3 regions of the Vibrio sp. R10-SG-ISO4 genome follow, and region 3 is predicted to be linked to each of the others. Evidence: riboswitches for the same ligand, from Rfam matches in the RefSeq annotation. Region 3 holds a riboswitch; each other region holds the start of a gene.
The links. Region 3 has a riboswitch for lysine ahead of AC6R03_RS14615 (Na+/H+ antiporter NhaC family protein). Riboswitches for the same ligand answer to the same signal wherever they lie in the genome.

Region 1 (6,782 bases), on a different contig from region 3:
TGCAAAAACGCAACGAGAGATTCAGCAAGAGCTTGCTAACCTAGAGTTGCATAACGAAGGCGCGTAACCTCCACGCCCTCTACGTAAACGTATTTAATGGTCATCCAACGGATGACCATTTTTTATTGCGCCATCCGGCTGCTGTCAGATGACAATAACGTGCGATTACTTTTTGGGTTTAAAGCCGTAATTAGCTGAACACGCGTTATCTCATTAATTAGATGGTACGCCCCACACCTACGCTAAAATTAGCATGGTCGTTGAACATTTAGAGGTGCCATCATGTCAGCTATTAAAGTTATTGGTATAGATCTCGGTAAGTCTGTTTTCCATCTAATTGGCCACGACTACTCTGGTCGTGAAGTTTTCCGACACAAATTAACCCGAGCTAAGCTCATTCATTTTATCTCACAGCTAGAATCTACAACCATAGCAATGGAAGCCTGCTGTGGTGCGCACTGGTTGGCTCGAAAATGCAAAGAATATGCTCATAAGGTCAAGCTAATACCTGCACAGTATGTAAAGCCATACGTTAAGAGCCACAAGAACGATTTCATTGATGCTGATGCTATTGCCGAAGCTGCCACGAGACCTAATATGAGGTTTGTCTCTCCGAAAAGCGAACAAGCTCAAATTAGTACCGTTATTAGGAAAATCAGAACAGGATATATTCGCGAAAGAACCTCCTGTATGAATAGAATCGGGTCAATCTTACTAGAGTTTGGCATTAGCTTTCCTCGGGGGCATGCCAATATGAAAATGCTGTTCCAGTGGCTAGCAGATAGAAAAGCTATAGTCCCACCACAGATCATTCTTGAACTTCGTGACCAATTGGACTACTACAACCAACTAAATGAAAAGATCGCTGTTCAAGACCAAAAACTAGTCGAACTCAATAAAGAAAATGAGTTATATAGTTTACTTCAAACGATACCAGGCATAGGGCCTATGACAGCTTCGTGTTGCTTGTCTTCCGTCGGAGACCCTAAAGACTTTGCTAATGGGCGAAACTTTGCAGCATGGATAGGGTTAGTACCGTTTCAATATACAACGGGAGGAAAGTCGCGATTGTTGGGTATATCGAAGCGGGGAAACAAAGAACTGAGAGAATTATTTATCCATGCGGCTAGAGCTGTCATGTGGAGGGATAGCTCTGCGGAGCATTACTTCGGGTCATGGCTTATTGATTTGAAGTGTCGAAAACCATTCAACGTTGCTGTTGTTGCATTGGCTAATAAACTGGCTCGCATAGCATGGTCAGTTATGAACTCTCACAAAGCGTTCGAAGTAAAAGCATAACCAAAATTTGCATATGATAAATCAAGATGACAAAACGGTTAGACCACCAGATTGAAGACCTGAGGGGCAGAACAGCATTGAAAGTGCTTTCTCATTTATGAGGACAATCTGGCGCGGATCTCATCGTAGAGCTGGGACTAATGAAAGTCTCAAAAAGACTCTGAATACATTAGCGCAAACCAACTCTGTTTTTTTGACTTTTCACTTGCAAAACGGGGCGTACCATACATTCTGCCCCAAACCGCCTTAGTGCTATTACTCAGCAACGAGTTACGCTGCGGAGTTTGCGATACGTGAAGTTATGGCAGACACCAGAACAGCGCTGCACGGAATCTCCCATTTCCAATCAAAAACGATGCCCTTACCCAGAAAATATCACCTGAGTTGTTATGCAAATTCACAACCGGACAGAAGTTTATTGGAGTAGCATCCCATAGTGTTGCTTTCAGGAACTCCTTCGTACCCAAAAACGTAAAAGGCCACCGTTTGTAGCGGTGGCCTGTTTGCTCTGAACTAGAAGGAAACGCGCATCATGTAAATGTCTAATTCACTATTGCGGTACACGCTCATTCTCCTTGAGTAGATATTTTTAGTTTGTTGATACTGCTAACTTTACACCCAGACCAGCAAACATTGTTCCGACAGCACGATCTAACCAGATGCTGAGTTTTTTACTGCTTCTAACTCGTTCAGAAATCTTGTCTGCCGCAAGAACATATGCAGCTTCCACAACGATAGCAACCGCAATAACAAGTAACCCGAGATAGAACAACTGGAATGATACAGAGCCTGCGTCTTCACGAACAAACTGTGGTAGAAACGCCATAAAGAAAATAGCTACTTTAGGGTTTAGAATGTCGATTAGTACCCCTTGCTTAAATGCTTCAAATGCTGTTTCTTTGCTCTGATTTGAGCCATCGGCATTTAACTCAAATCCAGATGATCTAAATGACTGATAAGCAAGATATATCAGATAAGCCGCACCAACATACTTAACAATGCTAAATGCTAGTGCAGAAGAGACTAAAATAGCAGATAAGCCAATGGAAGCAGCAAACACATGGAAAAGCGCTCCGGTACATACACCAATAGCCGATGCTAAGCCTACCTTTTTTCCATTGCTAATTGTCTTCGTCAGGATGTACAGCAGATCAGGCCCCGGAGCGACATTTAGAGCAAAAGCGGTTGTTAGAAACAATAACCAAAAGTTAAAATCAGACATTCTTACCTCAATATATATTATGGAGGCTACTAGAACAGCGATGCAGGATGCAAAGCTTTGGGGGGACACATATAAACTGGCTCACCATCCATCTGTAGCGCTCCATAGAAAACGTGTTTTTGTCATCCTAACGAGTTTACTATGGCAGTGCTGTACCTATTCGATACAACCCCAGCACTACGGGGTGACGCCCGTGGCACTTCGGCATTGACTCCTTTCACTCAGGGTCAATGGTTGTCAACCTAAACTGAGCTACTGATAGGTAATGCGCCTCTACATTGCTGCACTGATTTTCGCCAATACAGCTTTGCAAATGAAGATAAACTATAAGCTAGAATGATTGCAAATATTTTTTGCGTCGCTTAAACCTCCCAACGGAGCTCTGGGAAAATCAATTCGGGCCGAACGAGATTCTGCATACTTTGTGGCGAATTCTGCATATAGAGAATCTAACAATGTAGATCGCAGGTGGAAGATTATGTCCAATTCCGCGCAGACAGACCATCACTGACAACGGTGGTCTTTGACGTTTTGGGGTACGAAAAGTTATCCGTAATAACCTAAATTAGCAAAGCAGCTAGCAGTGTGATCACTGCTAGCAGAAAGAATTACTAACTCATTCATACTCTGTATCTTTCACAAAATCCCGATCAATATTTCGTTATTGTAAGTGCACTAATATTACAAATTATCCTTAATTTGCAAAGTCTCTCATATGCTCTAGTTTGAAAATTCTACTAAGAGTTAAGGTAATCTCAGATAAAAGAGTTTAAAAACAATAAGTTAAAATAAAATTTAAGAGAGCTATTGAACTGAACCAAGACCCTTTACAACCATTAAATAGTACGATCTGTTTGTATTATTAAATTATTTGAACTTGTCCGCAGTTTAACAAAGCCGATGCGATTCAGACCACATTCCAAGGGCGAATCGGTTTTCTCGCCCTCTTGTGTGTTGCTAACCTTCCCTCATACTCAAATACCCTACGAAAGAGATACCAATGAAAAAGTCACCAATTGCATTTATTTTAGGTTCATTACTATTCGCAAGCGCGACAACGAGCCACGCAAGCACAGAACAAGTTACCCAACCGACAGCAGTTATGGTTGATCAAGGTGTTGCTGTTGCTTCTGCACAAGAGGTGCTGGAGCTGCGCGAGAGCATCAACAACGCGCAAGATGGCGATGTGATTAGCATCAAACCAGGTCGCTATGCCGATTTAGGTCGTGTGACGTTATCTGCGAACAACGTCAAGATTGTCGCTCAAGAGCCTGGAACTGCCATTTTTAACGGTTCAACTCAGTTCTTGATTAAGGGTGACAATAACCTAATTGAGAGCTTAGTCTTCACTGAAGGTGGCGCAACGCTAAGCACTGAAAGTCATGATGCAAACATCATGGGCGTGTTTGGTATCTTTGGTAAAAACAACACCTTAAATAACTCTGTTATCTACAAGTTCAACGATTACGAATACGTAGCGGATGAGAAAGGAAAATACCCTAACATCCGTTGGATCACTGTTGGCGGCGAAAACAACAAGATTACCAACAATACTTTTGAAGGTAAGTACAAGCGCGGCGCGATGCTTGTTGTGGCAACATCAGACAAGTTAGAGAAAACTCTGATCGAAGGTAACATCTTTAAAGACCTGACGGCTTTAGATATGGAGCTGATCGAAAACTCTAACCCGAAAATGGTGAGAACCAACCGCAACGACAGACAAGCGATCCGCGTGGGTGACAGCCACAACTCACTGTTTGATTCACAAAGTATTATCCGCAATAACTACTTCGACAATATCAGTGGTTATGTCGGTAAAAACGGCTCTGGCGAGATCGAGCTTATCTCTGTGAAAGCGAGCGGCATCACTTTTGATGGCAACACAATCAAAAACAGTACTTCGATGATTTCTTTGCGTCATGGCCATAATAATGTTGTGACAAACAACGTGATCTTACCGGGTAACACGCCTAACTCAGGCGGTATCCGCATCTATGATGAAAACCACGTTATTGAAAACAACTATATCGAAGGCACGTTAGGTAAAGGCACTTACCGAGGCGCTCTTGTACTGAACACTGGCATCATCGATGTAGCGAATGGCGAAGTACTAAGTAAAGATTCAACAGACGGTAAAACACTGCAAAAGCAGTGGACACCAAAAGACGTTGTGGTTAAGAACAACACGCTAGTGAACAACACACAAGGTATCTTTGCGAGTAATGCAATTCACCGTGTGAGCTTAACCAACGATGAACGTGTTGAAACAATCTTCCCAGCTGTTAATACGCTATTTGAAAACAACCTGTCTATCGCAACTGAAGATGGTACAAACGCATTCCGACAATTTGAAGGCGAAAAATTCCAGATGGTTGGTTCTAAGTTTGTGAACAATATCTTCTATGGTCAAATCGAAGGCTTAGACCAATTGCCTGAGGGTATTACTACAGACGCACCAGCAATGGAGCGTGACGAGCAAGGTCTATTGAAAGCGGTGGGTACAGTAGGTGCGTCTAACCTAACCGTACTGAATGAAGAAATGGTTGGTTCAACTATCGTTATCAACTAATCGATTTCAATAATTTAATCTGGTTCGTTCAGCCATCTATTCGCTGAACGGGCCGGCCATCCGGCTGTGACATATTCACCATTCACAAAGATCTGAACGTAAAAAAGCCCAACTTATTTCTAAGCTGGGCTTTTTTGAATTTGGCTCCCCCTGCGGGACTCGAACGTGCCGGCCATCCGGCTGTGACATATCCACCGTTCACAAAGCTCTGAACGTAAAAAAGCCCAACTTATTTTAAGCTGGGCTTTCTTGAATTTGGCTCCCCCTGCGGGACTCGAACGGGCCGGCCATCCGGCTGTGACATATCCACCGTTCACAAAACTCTAGCTATAAAAATGCCCAACTGTATAAGCTGGGCATTTTTAGGAATGTGGCTCCCCCTGCGGGACTCGAACGGGCCGGCCATCCGGCTGTGACATATCCACCGTTCACAAAACTCTAGCTATAAAAATGCCCAACTGTATAAGCTGGGCATTTTTAGGAATGTGGCTCCCCCTGCGGGACTCGAACCTGCGACATACGGATTAACAGTCCGCCGTTCTACCAACTGAACTAAGGGGGAATTGCTCTAAAGCGAGCGGGATATTAGCAGTACCAGAAAATCTGTCAAGTTTCATTCTGCGTAAAAACGCAAAAATTAATCATAAAAAAAGCTTTACTTTTCTGTAGCCCTTGCGGCATTTGGGCTCTATTTACTTATCCACCAAAATTGTGGATAAGTGTGTGTATGAGATCTGATCAAGTAAAATTTCCGTCAAAATTAATGCCTTTACTCTAATTTGTAACGTGAAGAGTTTGGGTTACAACACCTTGTTCTATCAGATGATAATCGAGAAAATGCCTGAGAAACAGCGAGATCTTAGCCTGTGTATAACAAAAAGAGAATGTAAAAAATTAGCTTGAAATGTGAGTAAGCTGTGGAGTAAAAGAGAGGAATTTTAGGAGTAGATTTCCTTTAGGGGGAGGAATATTAACAGGAATGAATATGATGATCTAGAGTAAATTCTACAGATAAGAAAAATCGGTAATTTATTTTTCTCTCGCCTATTGAGTCTGTATATCTATACAGCCAAAATAGACGAAATTGTCTCACGGTGTACATGCGTATGAATAAAGTATTTGATCTGGTCTCAGACTATCAGCCATCAGGGGATCAGCCAACCGCGATCAAGCAGTTACTCGAGGGCCTTGATGCAGGGCTTGCCCATCAAACACTGCTCGGTGTTACGGGCTCTGGCAAGACGTTCACACTGGCTAATGTGATTGCTCAAGCACAAAGGCCAGCCATTCTACTTGCACCGAATAAAACACTGGCTGCGCAGCTGTACGGAGAGATGAAGTCGTTTTTCCCTAATAATGCTGTTGAGTATTTCGTCTCTTACTACGACTACTATCAGCCTGAAGCCTACGTACCTACCACCGACACCTTTATTGAAAAGGACGCCTCGGTTAACTCGCACATAGAGCAAATGCGCCTGTCGGCCACCAAAGCGCTACTGGAGCGTAAAGATGCCATCATCGTCGCGTCTGTGTCCGCGATCTATGGTTTGGGCGATCCTGAATCCTATTTGCAAATGATGTTGCACATCCGTCGCGGCGATGTGATGGACCAACGTGACATCCTACGTCGTTTGGCCGAATTGCAATACAGCCGCAACGACGTTGCGTTCGAGCGCGGCCAATTTCGAGTGC
Region 2 (6,782 bases), on a different contig from region 3:
GCTGAGTGGAAATTTTTCCAACACAGAGGGCTTGAGGTTAACGAGCTCTTCACCCAGTTTCTGCAGCTCTTCCATGTCACGCTTCAACTCGGATTTACTTACCCAGATGATCTCTTCTTCTGGTTCCCATGGCGCTTTTTGATTTTTGCGAGCCATTTTCATACCTTCATTTGAACGTCTATTTCTCTATTTTAACAAGAATCATGGGGAGAAAGCGAAATTCTTGTTATCCTAGCGACAAAGCAACGACTGATGAAGAGAATATGGACGTAAAAAAGCAAGTGGCACAGCAGCGTATCGAGCTTGAAGCTGCCGTCGCGAAAGCGTTAGAGATGGCGGGTGAAAAAGCGGATGCCGCGGAAGTTGCCATCAGTAAAACCACAGGTTTAAGCGTATCGACTCGCATGTGTGAGGTCGAAAATGTGGAGTTCAACAGTGACGGTGCACTCGGTATTACCGTCTATAGCAATCAGCGTAAAGGCAGCGCCTCAACGTCAGACTTAAGCGAAAAAGCGATTCAACAAACGGTATTGGCGGCACTCGATATCGCTCAATACACATCAGAAGATCCGTACGCAGGCCCAGCACCGGCTGAACTGATGGTCAAAGATATTCCCAACTTGGATCTGTTTCACCCCGATACGCCTGACCCTGACTACGCGGCAAAAATGGCGATTGAAGCGGAGCAAGAAGCGCTCAGCTACAGCGATAAGATCAAGCAAAGTGATGGCGCCAGCTACGATAGCCACTATGGCGTCAAAGTGTACGGCAACAGCCACGGCTTACTGGCGAGTTATGCCTCAAGTCGCCATAGCATCAGTTGCTGTGTGATTGGTCAAGGCCAAAACGGTGAAATGGAACGTGACTACAGCTACACAGTGGCGCGTAACAAAGACGACCTGTGGACGCCGAAATCCGTGGGCCTGAGCGCAGCGGAGAAAACCGTCAGTCGTTTAGACGCGCAGAAGCTCAAGACCGGTCAGTACCCGATCATGTTTGCGGCGGATGTCGCAACGGGTCTACTCGGTCACCTTGTGATGGCGATCAGTGGTGGCAACTTGTACCGCAAATCCTCGTTTCTTCTTGATCATCTTGGTCAGCAAATTCTACCTAGCTGGTTCCAAGTCGACGAGCGTCCCCATGTATTGCGTGGTCTAGCGTCAAGCCCGTTTGATAGCGAAGGCGTTGCTACGCAAGATAGACAAATTATCACTGACGGCGTGTTATCCACTTACCTATTGACCAGCTATGCGGCGCGTAAAATGTCGATGACGCCAACCGGTCATGCGGGTGGCATCCACAACTGGTACGTGCAATCCACAGGGCAAGATTTTGAGCAAATGCTTAAGGCGCTGGACACCGGCTTTTTGGTTACAGAAGTGATGGGGCAGGGTGTGAATATCGTGACGGGCGATTACTCGCGCGGCGCAGCCGGTTTTTGGGTTGAGAATGGTCAAATCCAATTCCCCGTCTCTGAGGTGACCATCGCAGGCAATCTCAAGCAGATGTTCAACCAAATAGTGGCTGTCGGCAGTGATGTGGAAACCCGTTCGCAGATTCAAACCGGTTCTATCTTGCTTGAGTCAATGAAAGTGGCGGGCGAATAAGCCTCACTATTTGACTTAGCGATGCTTCAGCGACGAAACACGAGAGTGCTTCGTCGCTGATGTGTATTTATAGTGCTGTTAGCGCTCAAACAGCTCGACATGCAACTTCTGAATCGCTTGTTTGGCTTCTGATTCACGCAGTAAGAAACAGAGGTTGTGCTGGCTAGCGCCGTAACAAATCATTCGTAAGTTAAAGTCTTCAAGTGTACCAAATACTTGTTTTGCATAACCTTTGCTCTCGCTCATGTTGTTACCAATCAAGGCGACGACGGAGAGGTTGTGTTCCACTTTCACACTGCACAGCTCTTCAAGCTCTTCACGCGCAGCTTGAGGTAACGATGGCGCACCGCCAGAGGTACCTGTTTGATCAAGCGTTAATGAGACACTGATTTCAGAGGTGGTGATCAAATCGACCGAGACCTTATGCTTGGCCAAGATCTCAAACACTTTGGCTAGAAAGCCGTAAGCATGGAACATTTTCGCGCTGCGCAGCGTCACCATGGTTTGGTTGTTACGTAGGGCTAGGGCGCGAAACAGCGGTGAGCTTTCCACTTGATGACGAATCCAAGTACCGCCTTGCTCTGGCGCTTTAGAGGAACCGACAAACACCGGAATATCATGGCGCAGAGCAGGGACTAGGGTCGAAGGGTGCAGGATCTTGGCGCCAAAATTCGCCATCTCTGACGCTTCGCTGAAGCTAATTTCTGCAATCGGTGCCGCATTCGGGGCAATACGCGGGTCTGTGGTGTAGATTCCCGGTACATCAGTCCAAATTTCTAAGCCAGAGGCTTGCACTGCCTCGGCAATCAAAGCCGCACTGTAATCACTGCCACCACGGCCAAGGGTAGTGGTGTTGCCTTCTTCATCGGAACCAATAAAGCCCTGTGTCACCACAACGTGCTCGCGGCACAGTGGCAGCAAGGTGTCACTGGCAAGCTCTCGAATGGCGGCAAGATCCGGTTCTGCGCGGCCAAAGTGGCTGTCAGTGCGCAGTACATCACGAATATCAAAGCGTACCGCGTTGATGCCGCGCTCAATCATTAGTTGGGTTAAAATGTGGGTCGACATCAGTTCACCACACGCAACAAGGTGATCAGTCAACTTATTGCTGGCTTGAATCGAGGCCGCTTCCGCAAGACTGGTGACCGTATCAAGCAGACTGTACACTTCACTCGCCGCATGGGTTGGATCATTGAGTTGATTAAGAATCGCATCATGAATCTCAGCGAGCTGAGTCAGAATATCGCTGCGTTGCTGCTGATCTTGTACGCCGTTCGCCAGCGCGACCAATAGATTTGTTACCCCTGAACAGGCACTGCTGACCACCAGTTTTGTCTCTGGATTGTTCTCAACGACCGCCGCACAACGGCTCATCGCTTCAAAGTTTGCAACACTTGTCCCACCAAATTTAGCAACGTTAAAATTGCTCACGGCATTTCTCCCACAACTTCCTGAATATTGAGTCTTTCCTTTGCGTGAGGTGAGGATGAGCGAGAGTAGAGGTAGGTATGGAGTACGACCTCAGAAGCTCATCACCAGACAGCGCTGATGACAGTTGATGGGACTCAACCCAAGTCAACCGACAGACTTAAACCACAATATAAGCCTACCTCGGCACTACTCCCCCTCAGAATGTTGTTTTGGAATTGTGGCTCCACAACATGCCTACCTGGGTAGTGCTCCTCTTCTGCAAAAAGCATAATTGTTTGTACAACAGGGTGACGAATTGTCTTGCCACCGCTTTCGCATTGAACGTGTTTATCCTCTTAATGTCAATGCGAAATTTACGGGTTAAAGACGATAGGTTCGGTTTGTGAGACTGGTATGACCTGTCGACTTTTTGCGCATTGCTGCGCTGGATGAATTCGATTATGGTGAAGAGATAACAACAAGAACACCCTCATGATTCAAAAGGAGTTGCCAATGACTTACCAAAGTTTTATCCCCCCTCGCCGTATTTTGATGGGCCCTGGTCCATCCGATATTTCCCCACAGGTACTGCAAGCTTTGAGCCGCCCGACGGTGGGCCACCTTGACCCGCTTTTTATCCAGATGATGGACGAACTCAAGCAGCTGCTTAAATACGCCTTTCAGACCAACAATGAGTTTACGATTGCTGTCTCGGCACCAGGCAGTGCAGGTATGGAGACCTGCTTTGTTAACTTGATTGAGCCGGGGGACAAAGTCATCGTCTGCCGAAATGGCGTGTTTGGCGAGCGCATGCGAGAAAACGTGGTGCGCTGCGGCGGTGAAGCGGTGCTGGTCGATGATGACTGGGGAACGCCGGTCTCGGTAGAGAAAGTTCGTGATGCGTTGCAGGCGCATCCTGATACCAAGCTCCTCGCGTTTGTCCATGCAGAAACGTCGACAGGGGCATGCAGTGATGCGAAGACGCTGGGCGCGCTTGCTAAAGAGTTCAATGTGTTGTCGATCGTCGATGCGGTGACGTCATTGGGTGGCGTGCCACTCAAAGTCGATGAGTGGCAACTTGATGCGGTCTACTCGGGCAGTCAAAAGTGCCTCTCTTGTACGCCGGGCCTCTCTCCTGTGACCTTCTCCAGTGCAGCGATTGAGAAAATCACCGCCCGTCAAACCCCGGTGCAAAGTTGGTTTTTAGACCAAAGTTTGGTACTCGGTTACTGGAGTGGAGAGGGCAAGCGTAGTTACCACCACACAGCGCCCGTCAACAGTCTCTATGCACTGCATGAAGCTTTGCTGATGCTCAAAAATGAAGGGTTAGAAAACGCGTGGCGTCGCCATCAGCAGATGCACAACAAGCTCAAGACCGGCTTATTGGCGCTCGGCTTTGAGTTTGTGGTGGAAGAGTCCGCACGCTTGCCGCAACTGAATGCGATTTATGTTCCTGAGGGGATTGATGAAGCCCAAATACGCAGTCACCTTCTTGATACGTACAATCTGGAAATTGGTGCCGGGCTTGGCGCATTGGCGGGCAAGGCGTGGCGGATTGGCCTAATGGGCTATGGTGCGCGGGAGGAGAACGTCGCACTCTGTTTACAAGCGCTTAAAGAGTCGCTCGGATAGAGTCGCTCGGATTAGAGTCGCTTGGCGAATAATTTGCCCTGTTAATGATTGCAGATGGCTCTCCAGTTCGGAGAGCCTTTTCTTATCTACTTTTTGTTTTCTTTTTATTCTTCGTCTGTACGAAGCAGTGCGTCGGTAGTCGGTGGCACGTATTGCACGTCTGAGAAATCGCGCCGAGGAAACAGGAATTGCGCTTCGGCTCGGATTTGTTCCGCCTTTTCACTGTCATTCAAACCTTGGTAGGCCAGAATTAAGTTGTTGTAGAATGCCGGTCTTGGTTTGTGGGTAATCACGCCCAGCGACCAATCCACGTACGGTTGAATAAATTCAGGGTTTTGCTGGTGCAGGCCAATATTGAGATAGGTGCTGTAGATGTCCCAGTCAAAACGCTCCTGCCAGACAATCGGGTTACTGACTCGGTTAAGGATATCCGGATCTTTCGGTTTGGAGAGCTCAAACTGCGTCAATATGTAGTTGGTGTGCAACGTGGTGACCATGTAAAACGACGTCACCAATGGCAAGATCAAACTTGCTACGCGCAGTCCGGTCTGCGATACGATGCTCAATCGCGCATATCGGTAGGCGCGCTTACGTTGGTCGACCCAGTAAATCAATAAGATAAAGGTTACCCAATGAATCGCTGAGTGATAAAACGGATATTCTAATTGGGTGTGGAGCACGATGGGGATAAAGAGCGAGAAAATCGCCAAACGTGTGCCATTCTTCGCTGCGTAGATACGATACAGCACCAAAATGGCCGCGATCAACATAGCCAAAATCGGCAGCACGCCCCCCTCTACGCCCCAATATAAGGTTTCGTTGTGTGGGTGATCCATTGATGCAAGCCCAGGCGGGTAACTGGCGTTGAGCTGATGTTGACGCGCCGTATAGACCAAGTATTCAGCTTCAAAACGTCCGTAACCATAGCCAGTAAATGGCTTTTCAATCAACATATCGAGCGTCTGAGGGAAGGTGTATTGTCTGGGCCCTTCTAGATTCACCTTTCGCTCTGCCAGGGTGTAGTTCTCACCGATTAACGTGGTCCCTAAGCCAATGGTGACGCCAATAAGCACAGAGACGAGCCAACCGACGGCGCGTTTTTTGGTGGCAAAGCGCATCAAATAAGGGATCAGCAGCACGACGACCAGTAGCGCGCTGAGCCAACCCGTCCGAGAGGCGAGCACGACCAGTAGGGGCAGCACGATGGCCGGTACCAGATAGAGTAGCGCCACATGGCTGACTTTGCGTTGATATTTAATGGGCTGACGGGTCAGCAAATAGCCAGACAGCGCAAGCCCTGTGGCTAAGAAGCTCGCCATGACGTTCGGTTGCTGAAAAATGCCGTAAGGACGATTGGCGTCGGTGTTGTAGCCAAAGGGATTGCCGGGTTCGAGTACTAGGTACTGTACCCAGCCAAACAAGGCCTCAATGAATACGGCGATAACCACAAACCACAACAGCCTTTGACGCTGAGGGTTACTAAAACGAAATTGTTGCAGCACGGCAAACAGCAAAAAACCGGCCCACAATCCGCTTAATCGCGCGACCGACAACGACAGCTCAGAGTGCGGATAGAGCACAGGCACGGTCATGATCACACAACAAAGAAACAGACCTATGGTCAATTTGTTGTAACGAATTTGGCCACGTGTCCCAACTTGATAAAGCCCAAGAGCGATAGCGACTGAGCTCAGCAGCCAAGTGGGTGGGTTAAAGGCAAGGGCCAAGCCTGAACCGCCTGGGTTCGGCATGAAGAAATGCATCGCGACAAGGTAGACTAGGCCAATCATAGCCAAGAAAGGTTTCGTTAGAGGGCGAGCTTGTGTGCGTGCTTGAAGCTGCGTGCCTGCCACGTGGGTGGTTGCCATAGTGTTCCTTTCCAGCAAATAAAACGGGCTGGCACTAAGAAGCACGCCAGCCCGTTTACTTTACTATTTTTTTATTCACTTTTACTACTATTGCTTACTTTAACATAGGCTTAAGGAAGCGCGCTGTGTGTGAGCCTTCGACCAAGGCCACATCTTCCGGTGTTCCGCTTGCAATAATTTCACCGCCGCCTTGTCCCCCTTCCGGCCCCAAATCGACGATCCAGTCTGCAGTTTTAATCACATCGAGGTTGTGCTCAATCACCAC
Region 3 (6,782 bases):
GGTAAAGCCGCAGCGCAGACCGGCAAGGGCAAACGCTTTGGACAAAGTGCGCAAAATAGCCAAATTGGGGTACTGAGCCAGTAAATCGACCGTCGATGCTTCTGGACAAAAATCGATGTAAGCTTCATCCATCACAACAATAGCGCGGTCTTGGGTCATCTCAAGCAGTCGGACGATGTCTTCACGCTTAACCAAATTACCGGTTGGATTGTTAGGGCTGCAAACAAAGACCAGTTTTACCTTGTCTAAGTTGGCTTCAATGGCGCTGAGATCCAGTTGCCAATCTTGAGTCAACGGCACCACTTTTTTCTCCACACCAATGGTTTCCGCTGAAATAGCGTACATTCCGTAGGTAGGTGGACAATATAAAATGGCGTCTTCGCCCGGCTCACAAAATGCGCGAATCAGAAGCTCAATACCCTCATCCGCACCGCGCGAGGTCAGCGTTTGTTCAGGTTTCACCCCCGCGTAAGCGGCGTAAGCGTTAATCAACTCAGTAGGTTGGCACTCACTGTAGCGATTCAGGCGGGCGAAATCCATCTTATACTCATTGTTGAACGGCGACTCGTTGGCATTGAGCCACACATCGCCACTGCCGCCAATACGACGTGCTGACAGGTAAGGGGTCAATTGCTGAACTTGTTTGCGTGCTAGCTTTTCCATCTCTTACCCTTGCTTCTGAGCCAATTTTTCTACACGAATGGTAACGGCGCGTTTGTGCGCATCCAGTCCTTCTGCTTCCGCCATGGTCACGACGGTCGGCGCAAGATTTTTAATCCCTTCCTCTGAGAGCTCTTGCACCGTCATACGCTTGGAGAAATCCGCCAATCCTAGACTTGAATAGGTGCGAGTGTAACCATAGGTAGGCAGAACGTGGTTGGTGCCCGACGCATAGTCGCCCGCTGACTCAGGAGACCAATCACCAAGGAAAATCGATCCAGCGTTATCAAGAAGAGGAAGCAGTTCACGTGGGTTCTTGGTCTGTACGATCAAGTGCTCTGGGCCATAGTAGTTCGAAATAGAAACCGCCTGAGTGATGGAATCAGAAATGATGATCAAACTCGACGCCAGTGCTTTTTCTGCAATAGAAGCGCGAGACAGTACTTTGAGCTGACGCTGAACGGCATCCGTCACTTGATCGGCAATCACTGGCGATGGCGTGACCAGCACCACTTGTGAGTCTGGGCCGTGCTCAGCTTGGCTCAAGAGATCCGCAGCAATGAAATCTGGGTCGGCGGTCTCATCAGCGATCACTAACACCTCAGAAGGGCCCGCTGGCATGTCGATCGCGGCACCGCGAAAATCGTTGCTCACTTGGCGCTTAGCTTCTGTGACGTACGCATTACCAGGGCCGAAAATCTTGTCCACTTTCGCCACGGTTTCTGTTCCGTAAGCCATCGCAGCAATCGCTTGACCACCACCAACATTGTAAACTTCATCGATACCACACAGCTTCGCCACGTAGAGGATTTCATCTGCGATCGGTGGTGGTGAGCAGAGTACCACTTTACGACAACCCGCAATCTTAGCCGGTACGCCGAGCATTAATACGGTCGATGGCAGTGGCGCACTGCCACCTGGAATGTAAAGACCGACTTTCTGAATCGCTCGAGTCACTTGTTCACACACAACACCAGGTTGCGTTTCAACTTTAATAGGCTGTGGCTTTTGGGCTTTGTGAAACTTAGCGATATTGGCGTACGCTTGCTCAAGCGCTTGCTTCATGGTTTCGCTTAAGCGCTCTGACGCCGCCTCAATCTCTTGAGTTGAGACTCGAATCGACTCTGGTTTGACGCGATCATACTTTTCCGTCAACGCCAATAGAGCAGCATCGCCTTGCGTTTTTACTTGTGCGATAACCTCAGACACCGCAGCGGTAATATTCGCCCCTTCGGTAATGGCAGGGCGCTCTAAAATGGAGTCTTGCTGAGATTCACTCAATGATTGCCAAACAACTGTTCTCATCGCCCTTACTCCATCATTTTCTCAATTGGCAGTACTAGGATTGAGCTAGCACCAAGCTCTTTGAGTTGTTCCATGGTTTCCCAGAACAAGTTTTCGGTACTCACAAGGTGAACGGCCACTTTTTGTTTATCAGCAGAGAGCGGCAAAACGGTTGGATCTTCTGCGCCAGGAAGGAGCGATTTGATCTGCTCAAGTTTGTCTGCTGGGGCGTGCAGCATGATGTATTTCGACTCTTTCGCTTGCTGAACGCCTTGCATACGAGTCAATAGCTTATCAATCAGTTTGGTTTTATCTTGTGCGAACTCACCTTTGCGCTGAATAAGGGTCGCTTTTGATTGGAAGATGACTTCCGCTTCTTTTAAGCCGTTCGCTTCTAAAGTAGCGCCGGTAGACACTAGGTCGGCGATGGCATCAGCAAGGCCAGCACGTGGCGCGACTTCAACAGAACCGGTCAGCATACAGGTTGAGAACGGTACGCCTTGCTCATCCATGTAGGCTTTTAACAATTGTGGATAGGTGGTAGCGATACGCTTACCGGCCAAATCTTGCGGGCCGTTGTACTCTTCATCCTTATCGATCGCAATAGAGAGGCGGCAGCCACCAAAATCGAGACGGCGCAATGTCACAAACTCACTAGGCTCACCCAATGCTTTGCGGTCTAGGCGGACTTCTTCCAATTCGTTTTCGCCAATGAAACCAAGATCAACCACACCGTCCATGATCAAACCTGGGATATCGTCGTCACGCACAAGCAGCAAATCGATTGGCATGTTCTCTGAGTGAACCACCAGCTTTTCACCCATGACGTTAAATTTCACACCACACTTTTTCAGCAGTGCTTGGCTCTCTTTACTTAGACGACCTTTTTTCTGAATGGCGATTCTTAGGCGTTGTGTTTGCATGACTCTTGTATCCCTGTGTTCGAAATCGTTCAAAACGTTAGACTTAAAAACTAAAAAACCCTCGGAAGGTTTGTCTCCCGAGGGTCATAAATCTTTATATTTGCGATTTTCTGCCTCCGGGAGTTTCCTATCTCCCGGGTATGCGCACATCTCCCGAAAGACTAGATTGGGTGATGGTGATGATGAATGTTCATTACAAAATTGCGCATACTGATAAAGCTCTCTTAGCTCGCTTGGTTGACACCCACACTAACCAAGCTCAGGGATCTTTTCAACCTTTAATTTCAACTTTTTCTTATTTGTCTAATACAAATAAGAAAGGAGACCAAAGCCTCCTTAAAATAATCAATAGAATCTGTCAGTTAGATACGAACTGTCTATCGTTTTATGACGTCGCACAGCTCGCTAGCTTCGACTTAGACATCATTGAAAGCACCGCGCACACGGCCACAAACGCCACGCTGGCGACCGCAAATGAGAGACCGACCGACGCTGTCATACCGAGAGTGATAAAGCCGACACAAGAGATCGCTGCTACAGATAACGCATAAGGTAACTGAGTCGAGACGTGATCAATATGATTACAACGAGCACCCGTCGAAGACAAGATCGTGGTATCCGAAATCGGTGAGCAGTGATCACCAAAGACCGAACCGGCGAGCACCGCACTCAGCATTGGCAACATCAAGGCAATATCTGTCGCTCCAGCCATATCACCCGCAATCGGCAACATGATACCGAATGTACCCCAAGAGGTACCGGTCGAGAACGCCATCAAGCCCGAGAGCAAGAACAGGATAACCGGCAACCAATGTGGGTTGATGCTACCTTGCGCCAGCGTTGACAGGTATTTACCCGTGTTCATGTCACCAATCACGCTACCAATGGTCCACGCGAAGACTAGAATGAGGATCGCACCAAACATTGAGCGCGCACCAATCCACAGTGTACGAGCAATTTCGATGGTCGCAATGCGTTGCTTAACCACCGTAAACAGCGCGGTTGCCAAACCCACAATACCACCGTAGATCAAAGACAAACCCACATCGGTGTTTTCAAAAGCGCCCAGCAGATTAAACGCTTCACCATCCGCTTTAAGCGCCTGACCACCGGTGTAAAGCATGGCCGCTACCGTTGCAATGATTAACAGCACGATAGGCAAAACCAAATCAAGAACGCGTCCGCCTTCGCTTTCAGGAATATCCAGCTCTTCATTGAGCTCATGCGCTTCTTTGGTATCGTTCTCTGCATCTTTGTCAAAGCCACGGCCTTGAGACGCCGCAATTTCATGGCTGCGCATCTTACCGATGTCGAGACCAAACCAAGCCACAGCAAACACCATCAACAGCGCAAATACCGCATAGAAGTTCATCGGAATCAAACGCACGTAAGCGCCCAACGCGGAATACTCTGTGATGCCATGAGAGACTAAGATGCCACCAATAATGGTCATAATGTAGGCACCCCAGCTTGATGCAGGCATCAAGACACACATAGGGGCAGCGGTCGAATCGAGAATGTAAGCCAGCTTAGAGCGAGAGACGTAAAAACGGTCCGTGACAGGGCGAGAAATCGCGCCCACCGCCAAACTGTTAAAGTAATCATCGACAAAAATGAACACGCCCAAAAACGCAGCAAGCAGTTTTGAACCGCGCTTACTTTTCACACGAGACTGCGCCCATTCAGCAAACGCGCGAGTGCCACCTGAGAGCGTCAGCAGTGCTGTCATCATACCGAGTAAAAGCAAGAAGCCGACAATACTCATGTTCCAAGTATTGAGGCCACCGTCTTCTACGAAAACGCCCGATACGGTTGACGCAAGATAACCCGACGCACTCGAAAACGAATAGTCGTTAAGCAATACGGCACCTAAAACGATACCCACACCGAGAGACACAAGAACGCGACGCGTAATGATCGCAAGACTCAACGCCACGAGTGGTGGCAAAAGAGATAAAGGAGATGAGGCAAAATCAATTAAATTCATGATCTTCAAAAACCAGTAATAAATGGTTAGAGATCTACTGCAGATTAGTCAACCGCACGAGGCCGTTGATAATGTTGAACTTAGCGACAGGGAAGTAGACACTTCACCCAACCCTACAGTAGCGCTCCATAGTTTTACACATTATAGACTATGGCAGTGTTAGCCCTTTCGAGACTAACCCCAGCGAACTCCTTTGATATGGAAGCCCACTTCGGCGAGATAACCTTTCACGCATGCTCATTGGCATCACCCCAACAAACGCTACTATTTTATTCCGCTCCTCTACCGCACAACCAAAATAATCAACCAATGAAACATCAAATTAACAAAGGTTTTACTGTAGTCATGCATTAGGTGGCGCCATTGTACCCATCTAAAACTGCATTTCAACAATTTGGCTCGTTTTGTTGTCACTTTTATTGCTTAGCGATGGTACAAACAGGAAGCCAACTCTCAATTTGATGACAATTCACACTGTGCTGACGTTCAACGCCCGGGACATTAAAAACTCGGTGTTGACTGCAATGCCAAATAGATAGCACTTTCTCCAAGTCGAAATATGTGCTGTGATCGAAATCGTAAAAGAAAACGTATTGAGGTGGTTCATTTGAACTATATCGACATTATAATGCCAACTATTAGGCAAATTCGTTCTCATGCTGATTTCGGCGACTTTTATCTAAACAGTACCATCAGGATAAGAAACGTTTAATAATAGATATGAAACTCTATTATTAAATCTGAGCGTCAAAACAGGACTTAGCCGAATGATCGCTCCAATAAAGTAAAGAAAGGTAAATTTGGCTGACATTAACAATAAATTTATCGCATTCTGCAAAGAATGGATTGTAATGTTTAAATATCAAGATTAGTATTTAAGAAATACTCTTAAATAAGATAACAATGAGAGATGTTATGTCTGAACTAACAAAAACACTATTAAATATTCGTAGTCTTCGTGCCGCAGCACGTGAACTGACTCTTGAGCAACTGGAAGACGCCCTAAGCAAATTAACGACAGTCTTTACTGAGCGTAAAGAAGAGGAAGAAGCGCAGCGTGCAGCAGCGGCAGAGCAAGAAGCCAAACTGGCTGCTATCGCTGAGCAAATTTCTAAAGAAGGTATCGATATTGATGCCCTGTACTCTGCGCTTGCTGGTGAAACAAAAACCAAAACCAAATCGAAACGTGCACCTCGTCCACCAAAATATAAATATGTGGATGCAAGCGGTGAAACTAAAACTTGGACCGGTCAAGGTCGCACCCCATCTGCTATTCAACAGCAATTGGATGCAGGCAAGAGCCTAGAAGAGTTCCTGATCTAACTTTCGATGTAAGTTAGTTCAAAAAAAAGCGCCTTTCGGCGCTTTTTTCGTTTATCGTTCCCAGTAGGCTTCTTCCAAGCTATCTTCTCGCTCTGGTAAACCTTTCGAAAGACGTGGAGAGTGCTGAACCAATACCTCATAACTGGCACGGTTGGAATACTTACATACTTGTGAAAAGGAAGAGTAAGTTAAAAACGCATGCGCGTGTTTACTCGAGTTGGGCACATTTTCTTTGTGGTATTTATTCGCGGCCATATCGTGCAATAACGCAGACAATGCCGCATCACCGGCGCCATTGGTGTTTTTAATTTTCTCCGGACCACCCATGTATGGTGAAATATGGGAATATACTTTGATCGCTTGATCGCAATTATCTTTTAATGCAGGGCGGCTAAATTCATAACGATTGAATTCCGCAATACTACCTGGCAACAAAGGCAATGACGTTTCACGTTTGGCCGCGTCTTCGGTATAACCGGCCATAAACAAGCCAAGTGGCCCAGCAGTACACAGCACCAAATCGACCCACTCCAAGGCTTTGTCTGATGCCGCAAGCGGGTCGCTCTCCCCAGTGAGCGCATGCGCCTCATCTTCATTCATCGCTA

Region 1: another riboswitch for lysine. It lies ahead of AC6R03_RS04130 (LysE family translocator); the one in region 3 lies ahead of AC6R03_RS14615 (Na+/H+ antiporter NhaC family protein).
Region 2: another riboswitch for lysine. It lies ahead of lysC (lysine-sensitive aspartokinase 3); the one in region 3 lies ahead of AC6R03_RS14615 (Na+/H+ antiporter NhaC family protein).

Annotation. Positions count from the first base shown of each region.
Region 1 is NZ_JCBDHJ010000008.1:63,785-70,566, forward strand. It holds gene purF (amidophosphoribosyltransferase) at 1-67, shown strand, start outside; gene AC6R03_RS04125 (IS110 family RNA-guided transposase) at 283-1,299, shown strand; gene AC6R03_RS04130 (LysE family translocator) at 1,889-2,521, opposite strand; lysine riboswitch at 2,609-2,805, opposite strand; gene AC6R03_RS04135 (polysaccharide lyase 6 family protein) at 3,522-5,090, shown strand; tRNA gene AC6R03_RS04140 (tRNA-Asn) at 5,577-5,652, opposite strand; gene uvrB (excinuclease ABC subunit UvrB) at 6,197-6,782, shown strand, end outside.
Region 2 is NZ_JCBDHJ010000001.1:101,388-108,169, reverse strand. It holds gene yjgA (ribosome biogenesis factor YjgA) at 1-156, opposite strand, end outside; gene pmbA (metalloprotease PmbA) at 264-1,607, shown strand; gene lysC (lysine-sensitive aspartokinase 3) at 1,686-3,038, opposite strand; lysine riboswitch at 3,125-3,302, opposite strand; gene AC6R03_RS00450 (pyridoxal-phosphate-dependent aminotransferase family protein) at 3,531-4,649, shown strand; gene AC6R03_RS00445 (PglL family O-oligosaccharyltransferase) at 4,754-6,517, opposite strand; gene uvrA (excinuclease ABC subunit UvrA) at 6,612-6,782, opposite strand, start outside.
Region 3 is NZ_JCBDHJ010000018.1:365,583-372,364, reverse strand. It holds gene hisC (histidinol-phosphate transaminase) at 1-663, opposite strand, end outside; gene hisD (histidinol dehydrogenase) at 667-1,965, opposite strand; gene hisG (ATP phosphoribosyltransferase) at 1,971-2,867, opposite strand; His leader region at 2,917-3,053, opposite strand; gene AC6R03_RS14615 (Na+/H+ antiporter NhaC family protein) at 3,253-4,854, opposite strand; lysine riboswitch at 4,966-5,147, opposite strand; gene AC6R03_RS14610 (H-NS family histone-like protein) at 5,770-6,177, shown strand; gene AC6R03_RS14605 (inosine/guanosine kinase) at 6,229-6,782, opposite strand, start outside.